DNA from 2 places in the Hahella aquimaris genome. Region 1 is predicted to be linked to the other one. Evidence: riboswitches for the same ligand, from Rfam matches in the RefSeq annotation. Region 1 holds a riboswitch; the other holds the start of a gene.

Region 1 (11,106 bases):
CCAATAACCGTGGTCGATACCGTTTGAACGGGTACGCCATGGAGCTGACCTACGATAATGGCGAAACGGATAGAAAACTTTTCGGCTTCTGTTATGACGACCGCACGCAGCCCTTCTTGGGGGGAACGCTGTTTCCGATGCGTAAATCAGGCCCGGCGGAGAAGTTACCCTATGAATGGGGTACGAGAATCAGCCTCAACGAAGAGCGTTACTACGTTCCGAAGGAGCTAAAAGAGGGTGAAATCTTCAGAGTGGTCTTCTCGCCCATGGTGGAGCTAGAAGGCGCTGTGATAGAAGATTGGTTCAAAGAGGCGGTCAGTCAGAATTTTGCTTATTTGGGTAAGCCTATTATGGAAGGAGAATGGGGTAACGATAGAGACACGATCTATTCCTACTATAATGCATACAATGATGCGGATGGCGCGCCCTTGGTCGTGTTTTATTACGGTGCGAAAGTGGAAGACAAATATGGACGTTTCATGCGGATTATCACATCGGATTTGAAGCTTAATAAGCGCTTTAAGGAAGAAATGAAGCCCGCTATGCTGCGCGCCTTTATGCCTTAAACTTTAACATGGCGTTGTATTCAGATTCGTCTCTCTGAGGATGAAGTTGCGGCGCCATAATTCGCCATAATCCCACCTCTCGAAAGTCAGTATTGCTGTGTATGCTGGCGTTTTATCCTGATTCTGATTTTATTTAGCAGTGGACACTATGACCCCTCAAGAAACCCGTTTTCCCTTTTTCTCCACGTTGCTGGCAGGCATAGCGACGGGAACCGCCGCATGGCTGGGTATGGAGCACTGGCCGGAAGGTCTCATGGCTCAGAAGGCCGCGGCTGTCGCGATAACCTTGGTTTTTGTCTTCGCCGGCGCGTTTCTATTTACCGCCAGAACGCGCAGGAGCGCTGCGAACTGGGTGCTGGCGGCGGGCATCGCCGTCGTAATTGGCTTGTCTGCGGTCTGGCTAATCGCCAACACCTTCAAACCTGAGGGCGGCAGCTACGAGGGCTCTTCAGGTCTGGTTACCTCATGGTGGGTGACAATCGTGCCGCTGTTATTTGCGCTGCTGCCTTTTGTTCAGTGCGACTTCCAAAAAAATCAGAGTTTTATGAGCGATATTCCCAATGTGGAGTTGTATCGCAAGTATTGGGAAAACCTGTTTATTCTGGCTTTTGCGGGGCTACTGGTGGGCATCTACTGGTTGGTCGCGATGCTGGGCGTTTCTTTGTTCGATATTCTGGGGATCAGAGGACCGGGTCGGTTCGTAGAATCCCCGCCAGTAGGATGGACCGCCTCGGCGGTCATTTTCGCCTTGGGCATCAGTCTGGGCTGCCGTTATCCCAATTTATTGAATATGCTGAGCGGCCTGATCGCCACAGTGTGTCGCGCGATTCTGCCGCCGGTGGCGGCGTTCATGATCGCCTTCGCCGTCACTCTGCCCATTGTGGGCCTGGAAATGATCTGGAGCACCGGCCGCTCCACCCCCATGCTGCTGGCGATGATCCTGGTGGCTGTGGTGTCATTGAATGGGGCGGCGCTCTGTGATGGCGACCGTAATCCGTACCCGCAATGGTTACGGGCGGGGATATATGTATTGGTGGGCTTGTTGCCGATATTCGCGCTGTTGGCCGGGTACTCGCTCTACCAGCGTATCGAACAATATGGTTTGACTCCGGATCGTTACTATTCCGCTCTGTTCGTGGTATTTGCTTTGGCCCTGACGCTAAGCTATAGCGTTATCTTTTTAGCGAAACGCACCTCCTGGCGGGCGATGTTGAACTCGGTCAATACCCCGATCATTCTCTCCGCTGCGGGAGTGGCGTTGCTCACGCTGACGCCCTGGCTGAATCCTCAGGAAGTGAGCGCCAGCAATCAGTTCGCCAGACTGAAAGCCGGTGAAATCTCGGCGGAAGATATTGATCTTGGGTTGTTTCGCTATCAGCTAGGCCGATCAGGCGAAGAGAAGCTGACGCTAATTAAAGCGTTGACGGAAGAGGAGGGCGCGTTGTCTAAAGCTGAAGCGACAGTCTTGGCGCAACGGTTAGACGTGCTTGAGAGCGCCAAGTATTACTATGACTGGGAGCAAAAACAGCGCCTGGCGGAACTTTACTCGAAGCCGGCTGGTGTGGAATGGCTTAATGAAGGCGTAGCCGATAAGGCGGCGTTTGAAAGTAGCATCGAACCGGAATTGTGCCGGGAACAATTGTGCTTCGCCTTATCTGTGGACCTGGACGACGATGGTGAGAAAGAGGTTTTGATCGCCGATAGCCCTGAGTACGTTTACGACCTCAAAGTTTATGCTACGGACGAAGCAGGCGCATGGAATCAAGTGGGTCGGTTGATCATGCCCAGCTCCTCCTATTATTACGATGAAGATTTACTTGGCGTACTCAAAAGAGGCGAGTACCGTCTGGAGCTGCCGCGTTATAAATCAATTCATATTGGCGGTACGGTGATGTCTTTTTCGCCAATGCGCTCTGAATAGAACACGGAACTTGGACTGGCCTCTCCGTCCTAAAAACAGGGAAGGCCCGCATCCAGTGATAGTAACCAAGCTAGCTATTCGCATTAACTCGCGTTTCCTCCGGGCATTTAGCGGCGGCGCTGAATGCCTGATCCGGCTCCAGAAACACCACATTCACATCATCAATCAGCCATTCGGCGCCTTCCTGTACGTAAGCCAGATAAAACGTTAGCGGCTCACCGCCGATGCCGTAGCCATTGACCGTCAGACAGCCATTATCTTCTCCAACTGCGGCGGAATGGGAGTGCTCCCGCAGCATGTAGGCTTTGAACCCTAACTGTGCGAGCGCCGCCTGATCATCCGCGACCTGGTCCACGACCCGCCGGGAAAAGTACAGCGGATAGTCTGCGCTCAGTGCGTTGGCGTCAACGGCTTCCGCGTACAGACGGTAATTTGGATACAAGGGATCGAGCGCGCCAACGGATGCGCATCCTGTTGCAAGCAGACATAGAATCAGTCCCCAGATTTTCATGCTTAGTTCCCCATGATGTTCCGTAGTTGTTCGTCGTAGGCGTGATTGCGTTGCTGCATGGCTTTGGCGGCGCGGCACAACAGGCCGGAGCAGGAAGTAATTAACTCCTCAATATCAAAACTGCCGCCCACACTAAGACTGATAAGCCCGATGGAGAACGTGGCGCTGTATTTGATTAGATTGCCTTCGCCGTTAGCGAACGTAATACTCACCCACTTCACCCGTGCCCCAATCGCCTTCAACGCCGGATCGCCGCTGAAGGTCAACACCCCCGCTGAACCTGACAGCGTCGCTTTACCGTCCTGATCCACCGCCAGCTTGAACGGTCCCTTACTACGCACAATCTTCGCCGTCAGTCCCTTGTCCGTCGAATAAGCCGTTTCAATCAACTTGGCGACAGTAATCTTCAACTCAGCCCGCGTCGGATTCATCTCATGTTTCCTCAAAAGCGCGTTAAATTCAATTTTTATTGGCAATAAACATTGCTTTTAAGAAAATAGAGCAGGCTGAAGCACAAGAGAATCGGTGTTTTGGTTTAAGAAAAAGCGACTAACCGGAAATGCCGAAAAGCTGGCTTGGTAATTTAGAAGGAGAGGTCAAGAGTTGGATTAGTAATTAAAAATAGAATAACTGTAGGGAAAAGCTTTTATATTCGAGAAAATATCGACTTTTCGTTGGCTATATTCTTCATCTGATGGGGGATCGTAATGAATGAGAAAGTTAAAAGGTGTATTAATCAATTTGCAGTGAAATACATTAAATATTGCTTTTTTCATGCACTTGCCATCCACCCGCCACCAAGCCTAAACTAATCGGCACATCTTGTCGGGGTGCCTGGAGTAACAGGCTGAGACCACAACAGTGGGGCCCGTAGAACCTGATCTGGTTAGTACCAGCGTAGGAAACAAGTAGTTCATCAAACAGTTCTTAGCGGCGCTCCATCCTTGTGATGCGGGTCCGATTGCAGACCAAGACGTTGATGCCCTCTCTCCTCCCTGGTGCTACCCCATACAACCAACTAGGAGAGTACTGTGGGCGGCACAATCGATATCAATAAAATCAGCAAACTCAGTGAGTCGGCGCAGGTGGATGCGCTGTCCACGCAACCGTTTCCCGCTTCCAAGAAAATTTATGCCGAAGGCAGTCGTCCCGACATCCGGGTGGCGATGCGCGAGATCACGCTGACGCCGACGCCTTTGCAGGATGGCGCTACGGAACAGAACCCACCGCTGCGGGTATATGATACGTCTGGTCCCTACACGGACCCCGCTGTCGCGATCGACGTGCGACGCGGTTTACCGCGTATGCGCGAAGCTTGGATCAACGAGCGTGGCGACACCGAACATCTTCACGGTTCGTCTTCGTTTTACGCGCAAAGTCGCGAGCAGAATCTGTCCCTGGATAACCTGCGCTTTGAGCATCGTCACGCTCCGCGTAAGGCGCGCGCCGGCGGCAATGTCAGCCAGCTGCATTACGCCCGTAAAGGCATTATTACGCCGGAGATGGAATACATCGCCATCCGTGAAAATCTGGCTCTGGAGCAGGCGGAAATCGAGAACGCCATGCGCAGCCAGCATCCCGGCATGAACTTCGGCGCCAACACGCCCCGTTACATCACCCCGGAGTTCGTGCGTCAGGAAGTGGCGGCGGGACGGGCAGTGATACCCTGTAACATCAATCACCCGGAAGCGGAGCCGATGATCATCGGCCGCAATTTCCATGTGAAAGTGAACGCCAATATCGGTAATTCCGCTGTGACCTCGTCCATCGAAGAGGAGGTGGAAAAGCTGGTGTGGGCGACCCGTTGGGGCGCGGATACGGTGATGGATTTATCCACGGGTAAAAATATTCATGAAACCCGCGAATGGATCATCCGCAACAGCCCGGTTCCTATCGGTACGGTGCCGATATACCAGGCCTTGGAGAAAGTCGATGGCGTCGCGGAAGACCTCAATTGGGAAGTGTTCCGCGATACTCTGATTGAGCAGGCGGAGCAGGGCGTGGATTATTTCACCATTCACGCTGGCGTGCTGCTGCGCTATGTGCCCATGACCGCCAAACGCCTTACCGGCATCGTCTCGCGCGGCGGCTCCATTATGGCGAAATGGTGTCTGGCCCATCACAAAGAAAACTTCCTCTACACCCACTTTGAGGAAATCTGCGAGATCATGAAAGCCTATGACGTCAGCTTTTCGCTGGGAGACGGACTGCGTCCCGGCTGCATCGCCGACGCCAATGACGAGGCGCAATTCAGTGAGCTGCGCACTCTGGGCGAACTCACCGAGATCGCCTGGAAACACGACGTGCAGACTATTATCGAAGGCCCTGGCCATGTGCCCATGCACATGATCAAGGAAAACATGGAAGAGCAGCTCAAGCACTGCAAAGAAGCGCCGTTTTACACTTTGGGGCCGCTGATCACGGATATTTCCCCAGGCTACGATCATTTCAGCTCCGGCATCGGCGCCGCCATGATCGGCTGGTACGGTTGCGCCATGCTGTGTTACGTCACCCCCAAAGAGCACTTGGGCTTACCCAACAAGGATGACGTCAAACAAGGTCTGATTGCATATAAGATCGCCGCCCATGCGGCGGACCTGGCGAAAGGCCATCCCGCCGCCCAAATGCGGGATAACGCCATGTCCAAGGCGCGTTTCGAGTTCCGTTGGGAAGACCAGTTCAATATCGCCCTGGACCCGGACACCGCCCGTGCGTATCACGACGAAACCCTGCCCAAAGAAGGGCACAAGCTGGCGCATTTCTGCTCCATGTGCGGACCCAAGTTCTGCTCGATGAAAATCACCCAGGACGTGCGCGACTATTCCGCCAGGCTGGAGGCGGAGAAGGCGCAGGCAGAGGGCGCGTCGCAGCAGGAAGCGGAGCAGGGTATGCAGGAAATGTCGCAGAAATACAAAGACGCGGGGCGGCGTCTGTATCATGAAGTCTAAGCTGCGTATCGGCATCGCCGGCGGCGGTTTGCTTGGGCGCCTGTGCGCTTGGCGGTTGGCGCTGCGCAAGCATGAGGTCACTCTGTTTGACGCTGGAGACTTCGAGCGGCCCGGCGGCGCCTGCTGGACCGCGGCGGGCATGATTTCTCCATTGAGCGAGCTGGTGTCCGCAGAGCCTGAGGTTTACCGCATGGGCATGCGCAGCCTGGATATCTGGCCCCGATGGATCGCCGAACTGGAGCGTCAAACCGACATGTCGGCCAGCTATCGCCAGGCAGGTTCCGTTGTGGTGGCGCACTCGCTGGATAAGGCGGAGCTGGCGCAGTTTCAGCGTGATCTCAACGCCAAACTTCCCGCCGACGAAGCCTTGCAATGGCTGGATCGAGAGGGCGTCGCCAGGTTGGAGCCGGGGCTGGCGGATCATTTTGAGCAGGGTCTGTATCTGCCCTCGGAAGCGGACGTCAACAGTCGCCTCTTGCTCAACGCACTGCTCGCCGCGCTGCGACAAGGCGGCGTTCGCCTGGTTTCCGACACGCAGGTGGAGTGCTCCGCCCACCGTATGCATTGGAGCAGCGGCAGCGAGCGTTTTGACTGGGTCATCGACGTGCGCGGCCTGGGCGCCAGTCGCAATATGACGGGACTGCGCGGCGTGCGCGGAGAGGTCATGATTATTGAAACCTCCGAAGTCAGTTTGAATCGCCCCGTCCGTCTGATGCATCCCCGCTACAAGTTATATGCGGTCCCGCGCTTGAACGGTCAGATCATTATCGGCGCCACGGAAATTGAGAGCGCGGATATGTCGCCTATCAGTTTGCAATCCACACTGGAGCTGAGCAGCGCCCTGTACGCGTTGAATCCGGCGTTCGCGGAGGCGAGGGTGGTGGAAACCAGCGTCAACTGTCGTCCGGCGCTGCCGGATAACCTGCCCAGGGTGACGCGGGAGCCGGGGCTGATCTGCGCCAATGGACTGTACCGCCATGGCTATCTGCTGGGGCCTGTGGTGGTCGGGCAGGTGCTGGATCAATTGCACAGCGAGAAACAATATGCCGCCTGAAATCGAAATTACGTTGAATGGCGAACCCACCCAGGTTCGCGATGACGCGCTATCCGAGGTGTTGCAGGCCAGTGGTTACACCGGCGTCGGTTTCGCCGTCGCCATCAATGGCGAGTTCGTGCCGCGCTCCGCCTATGCGCAAACCAAAGTGAGCCCAGGCGATCTGGTGGATGTGGTGGCCCCGGTGGCGGGTGGCTGACGCGCCTTGAAACAAGTACAGGTGGCTATCGCCACCGGAGGTAAATCGTGGATAAGCTGTCTCTGTATGGAGAAACTTTTGCGAGTCGTCTGCTGATCGGTTCGGCGCTGTATCCGTCGCCGGCCATTATGCTGGAAGCGGTGCGAGCCAGCGGCGCAGAGATCATTACGTTGTCCCTGCGGCGGCAGAATCCGGCGCACCAGGACGGCAAAGTCATTTGGGATTACATCCGCTCCAGCGGCTGCAAGCTGCTGCCTAATACCGCAGGTTGTAAGTCGGCGAAAGAGGCAGTGACATTAGCGGAAATGTCCCGGGAAATTTTCCAGACGGACTGGCTGAAACTGGAGGTCATTGGCGACGATTACAGCCTGCAGCCAGACCCCTACGGACTGGTGGACGCCGCGAAGGAATTGAACAAACGGGGCTTCAAAGTGTTGCCCTACTGCACGGAAGATCTGGTGTTGTGTCGCCGGTTGCTGGATGCAGGCTGTGAGGCGTTGATGCCCTGGGGGGCGCCGATCGGTACGGGCCAGGGATTGCTGAACAAATACAATCTGCGCATGCTGCGGGAGCGTTTGCCGGACACGCCGATGATCATCGACGCCGGTCTGGGCGCGCCCTCCCACGCGGCGGAAGCGATGGAGATGGGCTTTGACGCCGTGCTGTTGAACACGGCGGTCGCCAAGGCCCATGATCCAGTTGGCATGGGCGGCGCGTTCAAACTGGCGGTGGAAGCCGGTCGCGCCGGATATAACGCAGGCCTGATGCTGACACGGCAAACCGCCAGCCCCAGCACGCCCACCATCGGTATGCCGTTCTGGCGGCGGCAGTCGCAATGAGCTTCAACTTACGCTTATTTTTTGCGGACGTTTTGAGAGATACCCCGCGCTATGACTGACCTGAAACCAAAAGTATGGATCATCGCCGCCTCAGACAGCGCCGGCGCTTCTGGAGTACAAGCGGATCTCGCCACCCTGCATGGGTTGGATGTCCATGGCGGTACTGCGATTACCGCCGTTACTGCACAAAATTCGCAGGAGGTCGTCAGCATCAACCCCGTTTCCGCGTCAGCGTTACAGGACCAGTTGCGGGCCCTGCGTGCGGACGGCGATGCGGCGGCGATTAAGATGGGTCTGCTGGCCGATGCCGAGCAGGTCGAGGTTCTCCGGGAATTTCTGTGCGGCTTCTCTGGGGTGGTGGTGCTTGACCCGGTGTTGGGCAGCACGACTGGCGCCGATTTCGGCCTTGCGGTGGCGGCCTTGAAAACACTGCTTCCTTATGTGGATGTGGTGACGCCGAACATTCCAGAGGCCGAGCAGCTGGTGGACATGCGCATTAGCGGACCGCCGGATATGCTGTCCGCCGCCAGTCGATTGCGTGAGCTTGGCGCCAAAGCCGTCTGGCTCAAAGGCGGTCATTCGGCGCAAGACGGTCCTTGTCTGGACTTAGTGTGGCTGTCGGAGCAGCCCTGCTGGTTTGCGCAACCGCGATTATCCGTGCGTCATAGCCGCGGCACGGGCTGCACGCTCGCCAGCGCATTGGCGGCTTTTGTCGCTCGGAGAGAAGCCCTGGCGGATGCGGCGGCGTTGGCCAGCGCCTATGTGAGACAGGGATTGCGTCAGGGATACGCGATTGGCCCCGGACCCGGCCCCATTGCGCGCCAGGGCTGGCCTGTGCAGATGACGGATTTTCCCAGAATTGTCGATCGCCTGGATTGGCTGGATTATTCTGCTTTTCCCGATTGCGGCGAATCGCCGTTGGGATTGTATCCGGTGGTGGACTCGGTGGCGTGGCTGCGTAAGTTATTACCGCTAGGGATTGACACCTGTCAGTTGCGCATCAAAAGTGATGACCTGACCTTGTTGGAGGCGGCCATTAAAGAAGCGGCGGAATTAGGCCGGCAATACGGCTGCCGCCTGTTTATCAACGACCACTGGCGACTCGCGATCAAGCATGGCGCTTATGGCGTACACCTGGGCCAGGAGGATATTGCCGACGCAGACCTGGACGCCATCCGTGACGCCGGTTTGCGCCTGGGCGTAAGTACTCATGGCGACTACGAATGGGCCCGTGCGGCGGCGGTAAAGCCCAGCTATATCGCCATTGGCGCGATCTTTCCGACACAGACCAAGGAAGTGCGCATAGTCGGTCTGGAGAAACTGGCCCGCTGGGTTGCGTTACTCGACGGTCACTACCCACTCACCGCCATCGGCGGCATTAATCTTGATAACATCGAAGCGGTCCTGAACACCGGCGTCAGCTCTGTAGCAGTGGTGTCTGCAATTACACAGGCGCAGGATTTTCGTGAAGCCGTGGCAAACCTGAACCGCAAACTTTTGAAAGGAGCGGAATAACGCGGCATTATGCTGACCCAGTGCGACGCAGGTCGATGGAAGCCTATGATTTAATGGAGAAAAAACGATGGCCTCGATTAATCCTGACTGGGAAGAACTTGCCGGATTGTTAACCCGGATGCCACCGGATCAGCCCGTTGTCATGCTGAATCTGTTGAAGTTTCATGACATCGCCGCTTATGCGGACGCCTCTGTCCGCTGCAGCGGTAGAGAAGCCTACGCAACTTACTCGCAGACTGCGCTGCAGACGGTACGTGAAGTCGGCGGCGAGTTGCTCTGGATGGGGCGGGCCCAGGCGTCGGTGATAGCGCCAGCGGGCGAGAAATGGGATGAGGTTCTGTTGGTGCGTTATCCCTCTATCCAGGCATTTCACCGCATGTTGTCCATGCCCGACTATCAAGCCTGCGTTATTCACCGCACCGCCGCTTTGGCTGACTCCCGTCTGATCGCCACCACGGAGCATACGCCACTGTGAAAATGCAGGGGTGGTCGGGAGAGAAATTGAACAATTTGTGCTCAGGGTCAATACTGAAAATTCCTGAAATGGAAAATCACGACATTCGGGATCAATGCAATGACTCTTTCTAGAGGCGAATATGCCCGAAGAACCGGCGTTTTGGGCCTGTTGCTATGGTTAGCGCTGACCAGCGCGGCGTCTGCTGATTGTGAGCGTCCGCTGTCCGTAGGCTGGGAGTCCTGGCGTCCCTACATGTACAAGAACGAGGAAGGGCGCCTGAGTGGTCTGGATATAGAACTGATTCAGGCGGTGGCGGACCGGATGGGGTGTCAGCTGGAGTTTTCTGAGACGCCTTTCAAGCGACATCTGTTGCAATTACGCCAGGGTAAAATTGATCTCGCCACCTCGGTGCAGAAGACGCCTGAACGTGAAGAATATGCATGGTTTTCACAGACCTATCGCACCTCGGCCTCCAACCTGATCATTCGCCGTGAAGACGCCGACCGTTACCACTTCAAATCCTTCAAGGAAATGACTCAGAGCCGTTTCAGACTGGGTGTGACGCGGGGTTATTTCTATGGCGAGAACGTCAACGAATACATCGAGAAAGGCGGTGGAAAGTTACATGTCGAAGACGTGGTGTCTGATGAACTGAACTTGATGAAGCTTCTGGCCAAACGTGTGGACGGCATTTTCGCCGACCCTATCGTGATTTACAGTCTGGCCAGAGATATCGGCAGGAAGGACGATATTGCGGTACACCCTCTGGATCTTGTTACTTCCACTTTTTATATCATGGGAAGTAAGGCGTCCATATCGCCAAAAACCATGGATAACCTGAACCAAGCGCTTAAGGATATGCGACAGAGCGGCGAATTCGCCGCCATCGTTGACCGCTATCTGGCGGGAGGTTAAGGCGTCTCAGTATGGACGCCTTAAGGTTTCCGGAGCTTACTTCAGGAAAACACCGTTTCCACTTCCGCTTCGCCGCCAGTTTGCACCTGCCATTGCGACCAGTACATGCCCTTGCGCTCCAGCAACTGGCGATGGTCGCCCTGCTCCACCACCTTGCCGTGATCGACCACAACAATATTGT
Region 2 (11,106 bases), 1.5 Mb from region 1:
TTGACAGTGGGACTCCGCGCTTCTATCTTCAAAATATCCGCTTTTTTCAAGGCTGTTCCTCGCGCGCATCCCTTGAATGACGCGCCTTCCAGCCAAACGTTGACAAGGTCGGGACCAAGTTGACAGGGGTATATAGAACGGAAGGACATTATGGAAACCATGCCGATGGACGACGATGTCATCAGCTTCGCGCAAGATGAGCCGGACTTACCGGAGCAAACTACGCGGGAAGCCTGGAAGGTGCTCACCGTCGATGACGACTTCAACTATCAACGCTCTACAGAGTTCGCACTCGCCGGCCTGAATATTTTAGATCGCCGCATCCAGCTACTACGCGCTTACAGTTACGCGGAAGCCTCCAAGCTGCTGTCGGAACACGCCGATATCGCTATCGCCTTGATAGACGTGGTGATGGAGACTGACGACGCGGGCCTCCGTCTCGTACGCGCCATCCGCGAAGTGCTCGGCAACGCGGAGATCCGTTTGGTGCTGCTGACAGGACAGCCCGGTATGGCGCCCATGCTGGACGTGATGAAAGAGTACGATATCAATGATTACTGGACCAAATCCGAGCTGACCGACACGCGGCTGCAAACCGTGTTGACCGGTTGCGCCCGCTCTTATATCCAGATTCGGGAAATTGCGCGGGCGAAACGGGGTCTGCAGTTGATCGCCGAGTCCAGTGATTCCGTTTATTCCGCCAAAAACCTGCAGGAATTTTCTGCGCGCATGCTGGCGGAACTGGCCAAACTCTTGGGGCTGCCCCCTGACGGGCTGGTGTGCGCCAAAGCGTATACGACCTCCAAGCCTGAAAGTCGGGAAAGCTACATCATCGGCGCGGCGGGGATTTACTCCAACTGCATCGGCAAAACCCTGATGGAGTTTGAAGAGCCCAACGTGCGAGAGCACCTGAACCGGTGTCTGCAGACACGCAAGTCCATTCACGAGGCAGACTACACCTGCCTGTTTTTCCTTGATCCTATCGGCGCCGCCGATTACGCGGCCTACATTGAAACGGGCCACTCCCTCGACTCTACCGAGCAGGAGCTGATTCGTGTATTCAGCCTGAATATCGCCAATGGCTTGCAAAACGTCTCCTTGTTCAACCGACTGGAGCGCCTGGCCTATGAAGACGACACTCTGCGTATCCCCAATCGCAATGCGCTGCTGCGCAGACTGAGCCAAATTCTCTCCCGCACGGACAGAAACCAATATCAGCTGATGCTGGTGGATATAGACGGTTTCGCCAGCATCAACACTGTACTGGGCGCGCGCTACGGCGACTCGGTTTTGAAATTGGTGGCGAGCCGGCTCAAGGACGCCTTCAAGGGAACCGTTCAGGTTTCCCGGGTCAAAGACGATTTGTTCGCGGTGCTGGGAAGCGTCGAAGAAGTCTCCGTCGACAAGTTGGACGGCTTGTTCAATGGTCTCTCCGTCAGCGAAAAAAGTTTAAAGCTGCTTAACATCAGCACCGTGATCTATCCGCTCAATCATCCTGACAGCTCGCCGCCGGAGGTTATCACTCGCGCCGGCATCGCCTTGAAGCAGGCGAAAAAACGCGGCATTCGCCAGCATTCCACTTATGATCCGGAAGCCGAAGCCGCCGCTGCCAGCCGCTTTCACCTGCTACAGGCGCTGCAGGACGCGTTGACCAAACAGAGTATCTTCGCCGTGCTGCAACCGCAGGTGGACATAGAAACCAATCAAGTCACCGGGGTCGAAGTGCTGGCGCGTTGGCGCATGGAGGACGGCGCCCATATCCGGCCGGATCAGTTTATTTCTCTGGCGGAAACCACCGGCCTGATCCTGCCTCTGGGGCAACAGATTCTCACGCAGGGCTGCGCCGCCTGCCATCGCTTGCAGGACGCCGGTTACCGCGATATTCGCATTGGCGTGAACTACTCCGTCATTCAGTTCGAACAGGACGATATGGTGGACACTCTCATCCGCAGCGCAGAGGCTGTTGGCGTCAGCCCCCAGCAAATCGAAGTCGAGATCACCGAGTCCACGGTCATGCATAACTTCTCACTGGTGCGGGATAAATTGGAGCGTCTGCGGGAAATTGGCGTCGCCGTCGCCATAGACGACTTCGGCACCGGCTTTTCTTCCTTGGCTTATCTGAGCCGCCTTGCGGTGGACAGATTGAAGATCGATAAATCATTCATTGATAAAGTCACTACTGACAAAGGCGCCGCCGCGATCGCCAAAACGGTTATCCAGCTTGGGGAAAGCTTCAATCTCGACATTATCGCTGAAGGGGTAGAAACCAAGGAACAGGCGCAATGGTTGCTCGACAACGGTTGCAGGAACGTGCAGGGTTATCTGTACGCCCGTCCGATGGTGGTGGACGACCTGCTGCAATGGCTGGCTCAACGACGCTGACGCAAACCTTATGACTATCCAGGAGCCCTCCCTCTACCGCATTCGCAAACGCCTGCTGAATTTCATCGCGCCCTGGAGCATTCTGCTGCTGGCCCTCTCCTTCTTTCTGTACGACTACCTGCTGGATAATAAGCTGTCTCCCTTGCAGGAGACCGCTTCCGGATCGCTCAGCTCAGCCTACGAGACAATGGCGAGAAACTTCGGCGATCTGGCTACGGACATTCGCTTCCTGGCGCACAATAAAGCGCTTCGCAACGCGACGCCGGAAAATAAACAAAACGCCGCAACCTTGTTGCAGGACTTTTCAGAAGCCTCCGGCATCTACGACCAAGTACGCTGGCTGGGCCCTGACGGCACTGAGTTAGTGCGCATAGAAATGTTCGGCGCTCAGGCGATACGCATTCCCGAAGAACAGTTGCAGGAAAAAAGTAACCGTTACTATTTCATCTCCGGCATGGCGCTGAACCCGGAAGAAATCTACTTCTCTCCATTGGACCTAAATGTCGAGCATGGCGCGATCCAGATTCCGCATAACCCTGTGCTTCGCGCGGTCTCCCCTATTCATAAAGGCCATGGCGAGCACAACGGTCTGGTAGTATTGAACTACAAAGCCAATTTGATGCTGCAAGCCCTGCGCAATTTACATCTGCTTTCCAGCATGCGCCTTCACCTGCTGAATTCCGATGGATATTGGCTGCTAAGCAATAATTCCAAAGACGAGTGGGGCTTCATGTTCAAGCGCAATGAACTGCGCTTTGGCGCCCGGCATCCTGAAGGGTGGAATCGCATCATCAACACCAACTACGGGACCTTTACGGATGATGACGGCCTCTGGTTGTTCACAACGTTCTCGCCCACCTCGAACCGGGGCAAGAGCGACCAATACTGGAAACTGGTAATAAATGTGGACGCCGCCGCTATCTCAGCGCTACAGAGGGAAGCGCTCGCCACCACCCTTGGGTTGATCATCGCGCTCTGGGTGATTTTGTTTTTTGCCTCCATCCGCATCGCCAAAGCCGACGCCGTACGAGACACGCTTAACGCTCAACTGAGAGTGCGGAGCAGCGAGCTGGAGCACGCCAATACCCTGTTGCAAGAATCGCTGGACAACCTGATGCGCACTCAGGACGAACTGGTTCGAGCGGAAAAACTGTCATCCCTGGGGATGATGGTGGCCGGCGTCGCCCATGAACTCAATACGCCTATCGGCGCCTCCCTGGTGACGCTGTCGTCCATGCAGCGGCAAGCGGAAGAGTTAAAAGAAGCCTTCGCACGCGGTCTGCGTCGCTCGGATATGAACGACTACTTTAGCCGCTTCGAACAAGGCTCAGGCATCATCCTCAGCAACCTCAACCGCTCGGCGCAATTGGTGCACAGCTTTAAACAGCTCGCCACTGACCGCGCCGGCGCGGAACGAAGAATATTCTCACTAAAAGGATTGATTGAGGACATGCTGCTGACCACCTGGCTGCGTATTCACAAGAGAGAACACCAACTGGTGACGGATATTGATCCAGGTCTGGAGCTGGACAGCTACCCCGGCGCATTGAGCCAAGTATTGGAAAATCTGGTCAACAACTCCATGAAACACGCGTTTCAGGAGATGCCGCAAGGCAGAGTCTGGCTCTCTGCTCAACGCCGCAACGATCAGGTTGCTGAAATAGAAGTCCGGGACAACGGCGCCGGCATCCCGCCGGAAAACCTGCCCAAAGTCTTCGACCCTTTCTTCACCACCAAACGCAACCAGGGCGGCACCGGCCTGGGATTGCACCTGACGCACCAACTGGTCACCAACGTGCTGGGAGGAACCATCAACATCTCCAGCGCCGTTGGACACGGCTGTGTGGTCAAAATAGAGCTACCGCTGCATGCGCCCGCCACAGCTGAACAGAATGAAGGAAAAGGCCAGGAAGAAGAGAAAGAGTCAGACTTCGGGTCTCAGGATGCGTCTATAACTTATTAGAGTCGACGGAAAATATCTGCGGTAAGGACAACTTTAACCCTCCCCTCGCTCTTTGAAATACTTGTTTTTGCATATGCGTCTGAGTTGGGCATGCGTATGTCTTGGAGTCACTTTAGTGGCCGGGCTGGTCCAGGTTTTATTTGGCGAAGTTCAAAAAGGATAAAATCAATCACCCAGTTTGCTCCTCTCTCACCGCAAACCAAAGTTGCTCAAGGAGTTGATTGATATGCGCGGCAAGTTGCAGTCGCTGTTCGATTTCCGTTGCGCTCAAGTTGGCGCAGGCGGGCAAGGCGTATAGGTCATCCGCTTCCAGGTCGTGGTGTTGCAGGAGCGAGGCCATGTCCAGCCAGGGCCAGCCCAAGCCGGCATATTCCCAGTCCAGTACGATCAGCTGTCCTTGATCCAGACACAGGTTGCCTGAGTGCAGATCATGGTGGGTCAGCGCCATGGTGTCGTTGGGGATAGCGGAAAACGCATCTTCCAGTTGCTGCAGACAGGCCTGATGTGCAGCCGCAGCGGCGCGCTCCTGTAGACGACGTCGATAGAGCGCCATCAAAGCCTGGTAATCAAATGCTGGCCCTTCGGTGATACACTGCAGATCTGCGACGAACGCCAGTAACTGCCTGAGGGTCTGTTGCGAGGCGACGTCCTGATCGCCGGCTTCGGTCAGGCTGGAGCCATGATGCGTCATCAACAGCCAACCTTCCCGCCACGCGTTACAGAGCACTCTCGGCGCCCAGCCAGCGCTCTGGATCAGTTGCAGCACCTCCGCCTCAAGCCGCCGATCAACGCCAAAGGCGCGCAGCGAGCTGGCGTTGATACGCAGCACCAAATCGCCTTGCGGCCCTTGCGCTCGAAACAGCATATTGCTGTGCCCTGACGCCAGCATGAGCCGCCAGTCCATCTCCGCCCCCAGAAAGGCGTCAGCCGCCCGCAGTCGCTCCGTAACAAACGGGCGTTGTGTGGGGTCTTGTGGCTGCAGGATATCGCTCATGCCGTTCTCAATGATTGTGGGTATTACAGGTTAATGGGTAGTCCAGTTTCCTGCCGCAATTCTCGCGTACACGCAGGTGTGACGAAACTGTCCCTGGTTATCCATGCGCTCGTTGCGCAACACGCCCTCAAGCTGAAATCCGGCGCGCTCAGCCAGCTTGCGACTGCTGAGATTGCGTTCGTCCGTAGTCAGATAAACCCGGCTGGCCGCCAGCTCAAGTAGCGCATACTCCGCCAAAGCCTTCACACCCTCAGTCATATAACCAGCGCCTTGCAGGCGCGCCGACCCCCAATACCCCACTTCATGATGTCGCAAAGCGGCGTTGGCTTTACGCAAACCGCACACTCCCGCCAATGCGCCGTCTTCCTTGCGCAGCAGCATCAGATTCACCTCTTCCTCCAGCAGATAGCGTGCGTAAGCCTGCCGGCACCAGCGAACCGTCTCCTCCACGCTCGGCGGCGGCGTCATCCAGTCCAGCCAGGGCTGCAACTGATCCAGAGACTCTATTATCGTCTGGTTCAGCAGCGGCCCGTCTTCCGGACTCACCACCCGCAGCGTCAAACGCTCGGTTTCCATCTTTGTAAACGCCATCCTGTCTTGACTCCTTGTTAAGGTTTACTCGCATCAGGCAACCGCAGACAGAGTTTCCTCACTGCAAAATATCCCGCGTCCGCGTAGATTGTCCCATCGCTTTTGGTTAGAATCCGGGCAGTCTCATCGGGGCGCCTGACTCCACTGCGTTTATTCGATGCGCCATTGCGCTCGAACACACGCCAGTCAGGCTGAGAGTGTACCCGTAGAACCTGATCCAGTTAATGCTGGCGTAGGAAATGAGGCCGGCTGATCGCTTCCTGGATCAAGCCGCCGCTTCCGCGCCTCGCTGTTTAGAGGAGCTTCCATGTACAACCTGTTTCATCATACTGCATCCGTATCCCGCGCCGCCCGCACGCTTATCGCCGTTTCTGTCGCGACTTTCGCCGCCAGCGCGAGCGCTGCGGAAGAGCTGACGGTCTACACCTACGACTCCTTCGTCAGCGAGTGGGGGCCCGGACCTGCGCTGGAAAAAAGCTTCGAAGCCACCTGTCAGTGCGACCTTAAATTCGTCGCCCTGGAAGACGGGGTCAGCATTCTCAACCGGCTGCGCATCGAAGGCAAGAACGCCAAAGCGGATGTGGTGCTGGGCCTGGACACCGGATTGATAGAAGAAACCCGCAAAGAAGGTCTGGTGCAACCGCACTCGGTCGCCTTTGACGCCCTGACGCCAGTGCTGAAATGGAGCGATAAAGACTTCGTACCTTTCGATTACGGTTATTTCTCATTCATCTACGACAGCCAGAAAATCAAACAGCCGGCGCAATCTCTGCAGGAGCTGGTGAACTCCTCCGCCTCCGTGATTTACCAGGACCCGCGCACCAGCACGCCGGGCCAGGGGATGATGATGTGGATGAAAAGCGCGTACGGCGATCAGGCGGAACAGGCCTGGAAGCAATTGGCGCAGCATACGGTCACCGTCACCAAAGGCTGGTGGGAAGCCTACAGCATGTTCCTGGAAGGCGATGCGGATTACGTTCTCAGTTACAGCACATCCCCTGCCTATCACCAAGTGGCGGAAGACAAATCGCAGTACAAGGCGGCGCTATTCAGCGAAGGCCATGTAATGCAAGTGGAAGTCGCCGCCATCGCGGCGAACAGCGAGAAAAAGGAACTGGCCAATCGCTTTCTTGAATTTCTGATTTCTCAAGAAGCCCAGGAAGTTATCCCTGTGACCAACTGGATGCTGCCGGTCCGCAAGGGAGTCAAGCTGCCCGAAGCCTTCGATACGCTGATTCAGCCGAAGCCCATTGAGCTGACGCCAGAGTATATTGCCGCAAACCGTAAAGCATGGATCAAAGAATGGCGCGGCGCCGTCGCTCAATAAGCGCCGCCGCGACTTTAATTTATTGTCTTAACTTGTCAGCTTTTTCCATGCAGGTTGTACTTTGATGAAGCTGGGTGCATTCACCACAGGCAAATGGGCGGGCTGGCCCGCTCTGTGTCTGGTCGCCGCCGCAACGGCCCTGGCCTTCGGCGGTCTGATCGGTTTCAATCGCAGTGAGTTCGATTGGAGCTATTTCAGCGATCCCTACTTTCTCGCCATCCTGCGCTTCACCCTGTTGCAGGCGACGTTGAGCGCAGTGCTCTCTGTAGCGCTGGCCTGGCCGATGGCGTTGGCGCTCAGCTATCTCAAAGACAGCACGCACAAACGCGCGTTTCTGAGTTTGTGCGTACTCTGTTTTGTGATGCCGACGTTGATCGTGATCACCGGCATCATCAGTCTGCTGGGTCGATCCGGCAGTCTCAGCCCTTTGCTGGGAGACGACTGGAACCTGTACGGCCTGAGCGGCATCCTGATCGCGCATATCTACCTTAATCTGCCGTTTGCGGTGCGCACCCTGTATCTGCGCCTGCAATCCATTCCTGACGCCAGTTGGCGTCTGGCGCGCCAGCTCAAATTCACCCGCGCGCAGCGTTTTTGGCGCCTGGAATGGGCGGCGGCGCACAGCGCTACCTGGCTATTGCTGGGCTTTATTTTCGTCATTTGCTTCAATAGCTTCGCCGTGGTGTTGGCGCTGGGCGGCGGTCCCAAAGCCACCACTCTGGAAGTAGCCATTTATCAGGCGCTGAAATACGACTTCAATATCTCCGAAGCCCTGGCGCTGGCCTGGGTGCAGTTGCTGATCGCCGGCTCCGCATTTCTGCTGGTGTCGTTCTGCGGCAAAGTGTCCTGGCTCAGTCCCGCCTCCGCGCCGGCGCAACTGCGCCCCCCGGCGACGGGTCTTGAACAGTTGGCGTACCGCCTGCTCTACCTCTGCGGCTGGCTGTTTTTATTAGCGCCGCTGCTGGCGCTGACGCCGCGCGTGGTTCATGGCGACGTGGGTATCGAATTCTGGCGTTCTCTGAGCCGCCCATTACTGGTCACACTTGGCCTGGGCGTCGTCTCTACGGTGTTGTCGATCAGTCTCGCCTACAGCGCCCTGCGCCCCTATCGTCGCGCTCGCATGCAACAATCCCCCGCCGCGCTGTGGCTGGACTGGCTCACCTCGCATTCGCTGGCGGTGCCCGCCATGGTGCTGTCCGTAGGACTGTTTGTGTTGCTGTTGCCGCACCTGGATCTGGATCATTGGGGTATCTGGCTGGTGGCGGTGATTAATGGGTTGATCACCGTTCCTTTCGCTGCATCGCAGTTGAAGCCTGCGCTATTGAACTTCGACAGCCAGTATCATCGCCTTGCTCTCTCTCTGAAACTGACTTCCTGGGAGCGCCGGCGCATTGAATGGAGCTATATGGCGCCGGCCATTCGCACCGCCGCCGCCTTCGTCGGCATGCTGGCTATGGGAGACGTGGCGATTTACTCTATTTTCGGCAACCAGGACTTCGTCACCCTGCCCTGGCTGATTTACGGTTACGCCAGCACTTATCGCCTGAATGAAGCCTCACTGGCCTCCATGGTATTCCTGGGCGTCTGCGGCCTGCTGATTTTTTATCTGGAGAAGCAATCCCCCCGACATGCTTGAAATTCGCGCACTTCAAATTAAACGGGGCGCCCGCACCCTGCATTACGATCTGCAAGTCGCCCAAGGGGAAATCATCGCCCTGCAAGGTGTCAGCGGCGTGGGGAAATCCACCTTGCTGGAGGCCATCGCTGGCTTTGTCGCGCTGGAGGCAGGTCACCTGTCGTGGGAAGACAAGGACCTCACCCACACGCCGCCAGAACAGCGACCGGTCGCCATGTTGTTTCAGGATTACAACCTGTTCGAACACCTCACTGTCATGGCGAATTTGAAGCTGGGGGTGGACGTTGCAATGCACTCCGAGATCCCTACACAGGCCCAGGCTTTGGGGATCGCCGACCAGTTGGACAAACTTCCCGGCCGCCTTTCAGGAGGGCAGCGTCAGCGGGCCGCTCTGCTGCGCACGATGCTGCGGCCAGAACCGTTAATTCTACTGGACGAGCCCTTTTCGGAGCTGGATGCCGACACCCGTCGCCTCGCCACCGAGTGGACCCGCACGATGGCGGAGCGATTCGGCAAAACCCTGTTGATGGTCACCCATCAAAGCGAGGACGTCAGCCGGCTTGCGCACCGCGCGATTCATCTCGACGACGCAAACGTCGTTTAGACAGTCACTCGTGAGCAATCACGACCGATCCGCCGTTTTACTCAACACATCGGCATAAACGCCGCGCAACGCGCTCCAGGCGTACTCGCGCATATCGCAGGGGCGCACAGAGCGAGCGCCCAGCAATAAATCCACGGCTTCCTCCGCATCCCGATAGCGGCGGTTCAGCGGAAACAGTTCAGGATAGCTCAAACGGTCCGGCGTCACTGGCGCGCACCCAAGCGCCGCCGCCTCCATCATCGCCAAGCCCTGAAACTCATGCTGAGCCGTGGATAGCGCCGCATGCGCACGACTCAGCCAGCGCCAGTAATCTTCGCGGCTTTCTGCGTAATCATCGAACAGCAGATGCGCAGCGAACTCTTCCTGCAGTTGGCTCCAGGCGGGAGGCGCCTGTCGGAAGCGGCGTCCGAGCAAGACGAGCTGAAAGTCATGCGTCCTCGCCCGTAGTCTTCGCACAATCATCAATAGATCATCCACGCCTTTGTCGTATTCCACCCGATGATTCCAGGCGATGGTCAGTGGCCCATCTCCCTTTTCCTCCCGTGGAAAGCGCAATAGTTCGTCTTCCAATGGGACCGGAATTACCAGGCTTTTATCGCGTATGCGGCGACACAGCTCTGCGTCCACCGCATCCGGCAAACGGTTGATCAAATTCTCCAGACCGGCAAGAAAGGATTCCAGATTGAACGTCGTGTTGAAAACGACTCGGTCAGCAGCCAGTGCGGCGTAAATATTCACCATGGCGGGATCGATACTATCGTGTTGCTCCTCCGAACAGGGGTAAGCCAACTGATTTTCGTGAAAGTAGACCAGCAACGGCGTCGCCGCCAGATTCGGATACAGCCCACGCAGAGTGGCGACATCCACCATGGAAGTGGCCACGACCAGATCATATGCCCTGTGCAGCGCTTCGTCTTCATACAGACTCCAACTGATCGGCGCACCGCGAATGCGCCAGCGGAAGAAGCGAGGCGGCAGGGTGAGCGAAACCCAATCGTGTTCTGGGAACGCATCGAGCAAACCTTGTCGCCAACGTTTATGGCTGTCTACATCGTAGGCGGATAGCAGCAGTATTTTCATGAGTGATCCGTTTTCTGGATGTTGGCGGCCTCGCTATGTTTCAGCGCCCGGTTATTATTAATATGGCAATGATATTGGCATGTTAATAACAATCAGGGAGTTAGAAAACGTCTCTAAATGGCCTAAAAACCCCGCCCATAATTCCACAAAGTTTTACGGGCGTTATACGATTTTTACGATAGACTTTTATTGAGCGGCGCGTTCAAAAGCGACCCTGGCGGAGCACTTCCGTCCCGTCGCCAATGCGGCGCCGCAAGCTGTATGCGAACAATTTCCCCTGGCCTGATTTTCAGCAGACCTTCGTGATACTCACGAGCGTGAGCAGGTTGACGCAATGCCGCTGTTGTCACTTAGAGACCTAGCCATAGGTTCTCTCAAACCTTTCTCCAATCACCTCTACGAGGGTGACTGCGTCGCTCTGAGCGGCCCGTCCGGCTGTGGCAAAAGTCTGATATTACGCGCCATCGCCGATCTGGACCCGCACTCTGGAACCTGTTTCTTGCGCGGGGAAGCCTGTGATCGGATTCCT

Evidence for each region. Region 1 has a riboswitch for thiamine pyrophosphate ahead of thiC (phosphomethylpyrimidine synthase ThiC). Riboswitches for the same ligand answer to the same signal wherever they lie in the genome.
Region 2: another riboswitch for thiamine pyrophosphate. It lies ahead of thiB (thiamine ABC transporter substrate binding subunit); the one in region 1 lies ahead of thiC (phosphomethylpyrimidine synthase ThiC).

Annotation. Positions count from the first base shown of each region.
Region 1 covers NZ_CP132203.1:5,579,681-5,590,786, reverse strand. Annotated here, with positions in the region: gene O5O45_RS24730 (hypothetical protein) at 1-566, shown strand, start outside; gene O5O45_RS24725 (DUF4153 domain-containing protein) at 715-2,487, shown strand; gene O5O45_RS24720 (hypothetical protein) at 2,558-2,998, opposite strand; gene O5O45_RS24715 (hypothetical protein) at 3,001-3,429, opposite strand; TPP riboswitch at 3,815-3,919, shown strand; gene thiC (phosphomethylpyrimidine synthase ThiC) at 4,030-5,946, shown strand; gene thiO (glycine oxidase ThiO) at 5,936-7,000, shown strand; gene thiS (sulfur carrier protein ThiS) at 6,990-7,199, shown strand; gene O5O45_RS24695 (thiazole synthase) at 7,247-8,038, shown strand; gene thiE (thiamine phosphate synthase) at 8,090-9,553, shown strand; gene O5O45_RS24685 (DUF1330 domain-containing protein) at 9,621-10,028, shown strand; gene O5O45_RS24680 (substrate-binding periplasmic protein) at 10,128-10,925, shown strand; gene O5O45_RS24675 (ABC transporter ATP-binding protein) at 10,967-11,106, opposite strand, start outside.
Region 2 covers NZ_CP132203.1:4,125,276-4,136,381, forward strand. Annotated here, with positions in the region: gene O5O45_RS18170 (putative bifunctional diguanylate cyclase/phosphodiesterase) at 151-2,382, shown strand; gene O5O45_RS18175 (sensor histidine kinase) at 2,393-4,345, shown strand; gene O5O45_RS18180 (phosphotransferase) at 4,515-5,339, opposite strand; gene O5O45_RS18185 (GNAT family N-acetyltransferase) at 5,370-5,930, opposite strand; TPP riboswitch at 6,048-6,186, shown strand; gene thiB (thiamine ABC transporter substrate binding subunit) at 6,238-7,257, shown strand; gene O5O45_RS18195 (thiamine/thiamine pyrophosphate ABC transporter permease ThiP) at 7,322-8,893, shown strand; gene O5O45_RS18200 (ATP-binding cassette domain-containing protein) at 8,886-9,497, shown strand; gene O5O45_RS18205 (tRNA-queuosine alpha-mannosyltransferase domain-containing protein) at 9,516-10,577, opposite strand; gene O5O45_RS18210 (ABC transporter ATP-binding protein) at 10,912-11,106, shown strand, end outside.